Bdellovibrio bacteriovorus HD100: one gene and its partner. The protein of the gene in region 2 interacts with the protein of the main gene of each other region in a pairwise test. Links are inferred from orthologs where the notes say so. Each region holds a gene or a part of one and is shown on either strand. Other genes may lie near its edges.

Region 1 (4,385 bases), 1.6 Mb from region 2 along the record:
TTCCAGCAGGCGGCCTTCCTTGACTAGAAACCCCTGAGGATTCTTGTCCAGCGGCAACCACCAGCGATAACTGCGACCTTCAACACGGTCCTGCCAGCTGACCAGCGGAAGCACCACTGGCACCGCCTCATTTTCATTCAAAAGAGAATTATCCTGAAGCATCTGCTTCAGATCCTTCAATGACACTTTCATCGCCACGGACATCTTGAACTCATCGGCGTTTTGAGTCAGCGCCGATGGTTTTGTAAACGGGATGTAGCGTGCGGAGTTGCGGATGATTTTATTCTGGATCAGGGTTTTATTTTTCAGGAAGCGGTCGTTACCGATCAGCTCCTGAATGATTTCTTCAGAGACTTTCTGGGAGGCCTCATCCTGAATGACTCTTTTCGCCACCTGCGGATTGGTTTCTTTGGAAACCCCGGAATAGGTGCGATCCACCAGTTCTGCCTGCTGGGCCAGGGCGGTGCCATTCAAGATCATCATCAACGCTGCTGCAACCACACTTACTAAACGCATTCCTAGCTCCTCAACTCGATAAAGTCCGTTCTTCCAAACAGGGAATGAACACCTTCAAAGAATTCATTGTTCACATTGATCCCCTGCGCCTCTTCCATCTCCATCAGGACACGACGGTTGAGCTCGCCCAACTCGATTTCCAGACTGACCGAGGTTGCTCCCGGATAGTCCTTCATCAAAGACTGCAAACGAGGGTAATCATCAGGATTAATCTTATCCAATCTTAAGACCATTCGCTTGGTTTTTTTAAGGATATCTTCCAATGGAGAGACCGTATCAACCATGATTTTGGCGGATCCTTCCTCCACTTCCAGACCACCCCCGACCAGGACCGGCCTTTCATCGCGCAACTGGGCTTCAAATCGCGCATAGGAATCCGGGAAGATCACCAGCTCGCAGCTGCCCGTCAGGTCCTCGACCTTGCCGAACGCCATGCGAGTTCCCTTTTTAGTGATCAGCTCACGAAGCTCTGTGATTAGCCCCGCCACCACGACACGTTTTTTACCCGCATCACGGTTCTTCCAGTCTTTTTTGGCCGCCTTCAGAGCTTCCGCCTCAGGACTGCCCGGAGCCGGCATCTGCGCCGGCAGATCAATCACTTTGCACGTTGTCCAAAGCTCGGAAAGCGTGTCAAACCCCTTCAAGGGGTGATCACTCAGGTAAAAGCCCAGAACTTCCTTTTCGTAAGTCAAAGACGCCGTTCGTGCCCAGGGTTTTACTTCTTCCAAAGTCACTTTGGTTTCCGTCGATGGTCCCAGGTCAAACAACGAAGACTGCCCCATTTCACGGTCTTTTTGCAGACCGATGGCACGATCCAGATATTTCTGATAGCCGGCAACCAACTGCGCACGGTGCGCCCCGAAACCATCAAAAGCCCCGGCCTTGATCAGACACTCGATCACTTTTTTATTCACACGACGGGTGTCGATGGAATTAAAGAATTCATCCAAAGAGTTGAATTTTTTCTCGGGCAGATTATTGCGGGCCTCAATGATGGCCTCGACCGCATTCTGCCCCACGCCCTTGATCGCCCCCAGGCCGAAGTAAATTTCATCGCCATGAACATCAAACAGATAATCCGAGAAGTTCACGCTTGGCGAACGCACGGTCAGACCACGCTTGGTGGCATCCTTGGAGTATTTTACGATCTTTTCCGTATCCGAAAGCTCGGTACTGAGAAGAGCGGCGAAGAATTCCGCCGGGTAATGACATTTCAGCCAGGCCGTCTGAATGGTGACGACCGAGTACGCAGCGGCGTGGGATTTATTGAAACCGTAATCGGCGAACTTGTACATCAGATCAAACAGATCTGATGAACGTTGTTTATCATGCCCGCGTTCAATCGCCCCTTTCATGAAGCGTTCGCGGTGCTGATCCATCTCCTCTTTGATCTTCTTACCCATCGCACGACGAAGCATATCCGCTTCACCCAGAGAGTATCCGGCAATGCGCGAGGCGATACCCATAACCTGTTCCTGATAGACCATGATCCCGTAGGTCTCGGACAGAACTTCACGGGTGTCTTCCAAAAGGTATTCCACCGGCGCCTTACCGTGTTTACGATCGGTAAAGTCCGGAATGTTCGCCATTGGACCCGGTCGGTACAACGACGTGATCGCAGTAACATCGGCAAACGAAGAAGGACGGATTTTACGGGTGGCATCGGTGATGCCCTCACCCTCAAACTGGAACACCCCGGCGGTATCCCCGCGGGACATCATTTCGAAGGTCGCCGCATCCGTCATTGGAATCATCTGTGACTGGATTTTTTTGCCACGGTTTTTCAAAATCAGCTTCAAAGCATGATTGATATGGGTCAGGGTCTTCAGACCCAGGAAGTCAAACTTGATCAGACCGATTTTTTCGGCGTGCTTCATGTCGTACTGAACAACCTGCTCGCCGTCAGCACCCTTATAGAGCGGAGCATGACGAACCAGCTGTCCGTCGGCGATGATAACCCCGGCGGCGTGGATACCAGCATGGCGAACCATCCCCTCCACCCGCTGCGCCAGATCCATCAGTGTGTTCACTGTTGGATTCATCTCCATCATCTCGCCAATACGAGGTTCCATTTCCATGGCCTCTTTGAGATTGATGCCAAGTTTTTCCGGAATCAGTTTTGTCACGGCATCGACTTCCGGGAAGGTCATCCCCAGAACGCGTCCCACGTCCTTGATCGCGGCACGGGCCTGCAACTTACCGTAAGTGATGATCTGGGAAACAGACTCCTGACCATACTTGCGGGTTACATACTGAATCACCTCCTGGCGACGATCCTGACAGAAGTCGATATCGAAGTCGGGCATCGAGATACGTTCTGGATTCAGGAAACGCTCAAACAGAAGGAAATTAGGAAGCGGATCCAAATCCGTAATACGCAAAACATAAGCAACCAGAGAGCCGGCACCGGAACCCCGCCCCGGCCCCACCGGAATGTCATTCACCTTCGCCCAGTTGATGAAGTCTTGGACGATCAGGAAGTAACCGTTAAAACCCATACGATCGATAATACCCAACTCATATTCCAGACGCTTGTCGTACTCTGGAATTTTGTCTTCCGGTATCATCTCGCCACGCGCGGCGGCCTCTTCAAAGCGCACCAAAAGGCCTGCTTTGGCTTTGCGGGCGATGTCTTCCTTCAACGACAAACCATCGTCTGTCGGGAATGTTGGAAGGTGATAGATCGGTTTTCCCTGATCATCTTTCAGCTTGAATTTAACATCGCAGCGTTCAGCGATTTGCAGAGTGTTGGCGATTGCTTCCGGCACATCAGCAAAAAGCTCGGTCATCTGCTCTGGCTTTTTTAAATAAAACTCATCCGTGCCCAGACGGAAACGGGATTCGTCACTTAAAGTTTTATTCGACCCGATACAGATCAAAACTTCCTGAGCCATCTGATCATCCTGAGTCATGTAGTGCACGTCATTGGACGCCACGACAGGAACTCCGGTGATCTTGGAAGCTTCCAGCAGGAATGGATTCAGACGATCCCATTCCGCAACACCGGTGCGGCACATTTCAAGATACAGACGATCGTTGAAGATTTCTTTCAGCTGACGAATTTTCGCCAACGCCGCATCCGGACCTTCACGCAGGAAGGACTCTGCAACTTCACCGCGCAAGCCGCCCGTCAAACAGATCAGATTTTCGTTGTACTGCTGAATGACTTCGTAATCGATACGAGGCTTCCAGTAAAAGCCCTCTTGGTAGCCGATGGAAGAAAGTTTACACAGATTACGATAACCATCATTGTTCTGCGCCAGAAACACCAAGCGGCGTGGCCCGGTGTTGACCTGATCACGATCCTGCTTTTTTTCAAGACGAGAACCTGGCGCGATGTACGCATCCAAACCCAGAATTGGTTTTACGTTGTTATCCTTACAGGCAAAGAAAAATTCAACAGCACCGAACATGTTGCCGTTGTCAGTAAGGGCCACCGCGGGCATCTGCATGGCCGCTGCTTTTTTGGCAATGGCTTTAACCCGGCATGCGGCTTCCAAAAGGGAATATTCTGAGTGGACGTGTAGATGAACAAAAGACATGACAATTTCATATCTTAGCCCCCTTTTTGTTTCAATAAAAGGGGGTGTTTAGGTCACACTTCTCTCGGCGCGTTAAAAGACCCCAAGTTGCACCAAAGGTTGAATGGAAACTCCGCCCGGAATTTGAGCAGACCCCAGATCCAATCTGTCGTTTTTAACGGGAATTTTGATGGTTTTTGAGCCCAGACCTGCATCAATCGTGACTGTGAGAATAACTCCAGAAACCTGCGCCGGATGGGTCGCCCCATCGATATTCCAAAGTGTCGCCTGATCGTCGCGGAATTCGATTTTATCACTGTTCGGAGCTGCCGGGTCTTTTTCAAGTTT
Region 2 (3,559 bases):
GTTTTCTTTATTCAGATCTTTGATTTCGGCTTTCCAGTCGGCGCAGGCTTTTTTCCAGTTCACACGGGCTTCTTTCAGAAGTGGAGCTGCATCGCCTTCGACTTCGTCTTCGCTTTGGATGACTTCGTATTCGTTTTGGGTTTTAGAGCCTTTTTTGATTTCGATGGTGGTGTCACCATCAGCCGGGATGTCTTTCACGCCGACGGATTGAGCAAAAGCAAAGGAGCTGATCAGGGACAGGGAAAGGATCAATTTCATCATAGGTTTCACCTCGGTAAGTTGAATAATCCTCGCGCAAGGATTGAGGAACAGCAAGCAACGACCCACCCCAACAATTCCCAGTTAACCCTCCCCTCACTCCCACCCCTCTCCCGGGGGCAAGGGGCAAAGCCCCAAAAGGGGGGAAAGGGGCCAAGCCCCAAAAAAGCGGCGCCGAAGGCCAGCCAGAAAAACCGCGGCGCCCGCAGGGCCAGCCAACAATCCCCCAAAGCACCACCGCCCAGTTACCCCATTCCCCCGTATTTTCGCTAACTTCGGGTATTTCAGTTAGTTTGGGAGGGGAACCCCCGAAGGAGGGCCTCTGGCGGGGCCACGATGGCCCGAACCGGGGCCCCGCCCCGGCGCCAGCAGAGCCCGGACGGCGTGCCCGATTAACGGGGTTCCCAAACTAACTGAAATGCGCGGCGAGTTATCGAATGTAATCCCCCCACCAATGGGATACATCCAGCGGTGGCCGGGTCCCATACAATAGCTCTCTTGACGAATCCCGCTAGGTCCGGAAGGAAGCAACGGCACTCGAGGGACTATGTGATATGGGGTGCTCGGCCACTTTTTTTTCCTGTTTCATGATCTTGAGGGGTGGATTTTGTCTTATCAGGTGATTGCACGCAAATGGCGTCCCCAATCATTTACCGACGTTGTCGGGCAAAATCATATTACCCAAACACTTTCCAATGCTCTTAAAAACGGTCGCTTGCCTCACGCCCTGCTTTTCACAGGTCCGCGTGGTACAGGAAAAACTTCTTCTGCCCGTATCCTTGCCAAAGCTCTTCGCTGTCCGAATGCCCAGAACTTTGTTCCGTGCAATGACTGCTATTCGTGCAACGAGATCGCGGGCGGTTCCAGCATTGACGTGATCGAGATCGATGGAGCTTCCAACAACGGTGTGGATGCGATCCGTGAACTTCGCGACACTGTGGCTTTCATGCCTTCCAGTGGAAAATACAAAATCTATATCATCGACGAAGTGCACATGCTTTCCACCAGCGCCTTCAACGCCCTGTTGAAGACATTGGAAGAGCCGCCGGCTCACGTGGTGTTCATCATGGCCACCACCGAAGTGCACAAGATCCCGCAGACGATTCTGTCCCGCTGTCAGCGTTTTGATTTCCGCCGTATCTCCACCCGCTCTATCACCGAACGCCTGAAACTGATCTGTGATCGCGAAGGCGTGACGGCGGATGATGAGGCTTTGTGGGTGGTGGCTCGTCAAGGTGACGGATCCATGCGTGACTCGCAAAGTTTGCTGGATCAGGTGATCACTTTTGCCAACGGTCCTTTAACCCGCGCCAGTGTGGTTGAAATCCTGGGTCTGACGGACCGGGCTTTGCTTTTTGAAACTTTGAACGCCCTGATTGATCGCAACTCTCAGGCGGTTTTGAAAGTGATTGAGAAAATCGCTGCGGCCGGTTTTGAGCCGCACTTGTATTCTCAGGATCTTTTGGAAATGATCCGCAACCTGCTTCTGATCAAAGTATCTGAAGCCCAAGCCAGTCAGATTCTGGAAATGCCGGACTCTGAACTGCAGGCTTTGAGCGAAATGGCTCAGCGTCTGCCGGAAGAAGACATTCACATGCTCTTCGACATGGCTTTGAAGGGGGGCTCGGACATTCCGCGCGCCCAGGACCCTCGCATTGTACTTGAAGTGACTTTGCTGCGCATGGCTTCTGCTCCCAAACTTGTGGATCTGAAGACTTTGTTGCAAGGCGGAGCTATCCCCTCTCACAGCGCAGGTGGGGCCAGGCCCTACGTTCCGCCGGTAAGCCTTCCCGTAAAAGGACATGATCGCATCGAAGAATCCCAGAAGGTTCTGGATGGACCGACCGGTCTTGAGGCGATGAAGGCAGCACTGAACAAAGCTTCTTCCGCGGCCTCTTCCCTGAAATCAAATCCCGCACCAGCGGCAAAGCCTGCGGCGACCGCACCGGCCGCTCCGGTTCCGGCAGCTCAACCAACTCCGGTTGTTGAAAGCAAACCGAAAATTGCCTCTGGTTCCACCTCTAAAGAGCGCTGGGTGAACTTTGTTGAACTGCTTCGTCAGGACGACGCTTTGTTTGCAGCGAAAGTGGAAAATTTACTGTTTGTTAAGGAAGAGGGAAAGCTGATCAGCCTTGGCGTTCCTGTGAAATTGGCCTTTCTGAAAGACCAAATGGCTGACGCCCAAGTGCGCAAAAAACTACAGGGATTTATTGATTCGTACTGGGGTGCTGGGTATTCTTTTGAAGTATTGATGAGTCGTGATCAGGTCGGCGAATCCGCCCAAGCCATCCAGCAGAAAAAAGTGCAGATGGCCGAAGAGGATCTGCGCAACAAGATCATTGAAAACCCGATGGTTAAAGCCGCTCAAACCGTGTTCAAGGGACAGATCAAGTCCATCGTTGAACTGAACAAGCGCGGCCACTAAAAAAGGAGATTTTATGAAGGGTATGCCCGGCGGAATGGCCCAGCTGATGAAGCAAGCCAACCAAATGCAGATGAAAATGAAGAAAGCCCAGGAAGAACTTGCAAAAGTTGAGTACGAAGCAACTTCCGGTGGCGGCGCTGTAAAAGTAAAAGTGAACGGCGACCACTTGATCACGGCATTGACCATCGACCCTGAAGTTTTGAAAGCTGGCGATGTTGAGATGCTTCAGGACATGATCCTGTCTGCAACCAACGAAGCAGTTAAAACAGCCCGTGATACTTCCGCTAAAGAAATGGAAAAAATCACTGGCGGCCTAAATATCCCAGGAATGTTCTAAGGCTGGCCTGCGGCCACAGTGCTGAGGGCGCCACGGGCGTCCGAAGCTGGAGTAGTAAGTGTTACATATTTCTGCCCTTGAAAAATTAGTCCACGAGTTGAGCCGTCTGCCTGGTATCGGGCCGAAGACTGCTCAGCGTCTGGCTTATTACATTCTGCGCACCGGGAACGAATACCCGGAGCGTTTGAGTGAGGCGCTTTTGCGCGTCAAGGCTGAAGTTCACGACTGCCCAACCTGCTTCAACTACACCGACACGGATATCTGCCGCTATTGTGAGGATTCTCACCGTTCGGATGAATCCATCTGTGTGGTTGAAGAACCCTCCGACATCATGAGAATTGAATCTTCGGGCGCATTCCGTGGCCGCTACCATGTTTTGCATGGGGCGATTTCCCCACTGGAAGGCATCGGTCCCAAAGAATTGAAAATCAAAGAGCTGATCGACCGTGTTGAAGACGGTTTGAGCGGCACAGGTCCTGCGATCAAGGAAATCATCCTTGCATTGGATGCAGACCTTGAGGGCGACACCACCATTTTGT

The links. The genes of interacting proteins can lie anywhere in the genome.
Region 1: the proteins of dnaX (region 2) and dnaE interact in binary tests that used the Escherichia coli proteins (3 or more experiments, as listed by UniProt). The link is inferred for Bdellovibrio bacteriovorus HD100 from one-to-one orthologs.

The regions. Positions count from the first base shown.
Region 1 is NC_005363.1:1,984,592-1,988,976, forward strand. The notes cover bases 319-4,385. They hold dnaE (DNA polymerase III subunit alpha), read right to left. Parts: upstream 4,059-4,385; coding sequence 519-4,058; downstream 319-518. Other genes in these bases: BD_RS09485 (hypothetical protein), read right to left, coding at 319-516; BD_RS09495 (hypothetical protein), read right to left, coding at 4,131-4,385. Also shown: more of BD_RS09485, read right to left, coding at 1-318. UniProt on the Escherichia coli protein: DNA polymerase III is a complex, multichain enzyme responsible for most of the replicative synthesis in bacteria. This DNA polymerase also exhibits 3' to 5' exonuclease activity. The alpha chain is the DNA polymerase catalytic subunit.
Region 2 is NC_005363.1:3,606,286-3,609,844, forward strand. What follows is about bases 352-3,274. They hold dnaX (DNA polymerase III subunit gamma/tau), read left to right. Parts: upstream 352-865; coding sequence 866-2,683; downstream 2,684-3,274. Other genes in these bases: BD_RS17060 (YbaB/EbfC family nucleoid-associated protein), read left to right, coding at 2,697-3,020; recR (recombination mediator RecR), read left to right, coding at 3,079-3,274. Also shown: BD_RS17050 (hypothetical protein), read right to left, coding at 1-261; more of recR, read left to right, coding at 3,275-3,559. UniProt on the Escherichia coli protein: Part of the beta sliding clamp loading complex, which hydrolyzes ATP to load the beta clamp onto primed DNA to form the DNA replication pre-initiation complex.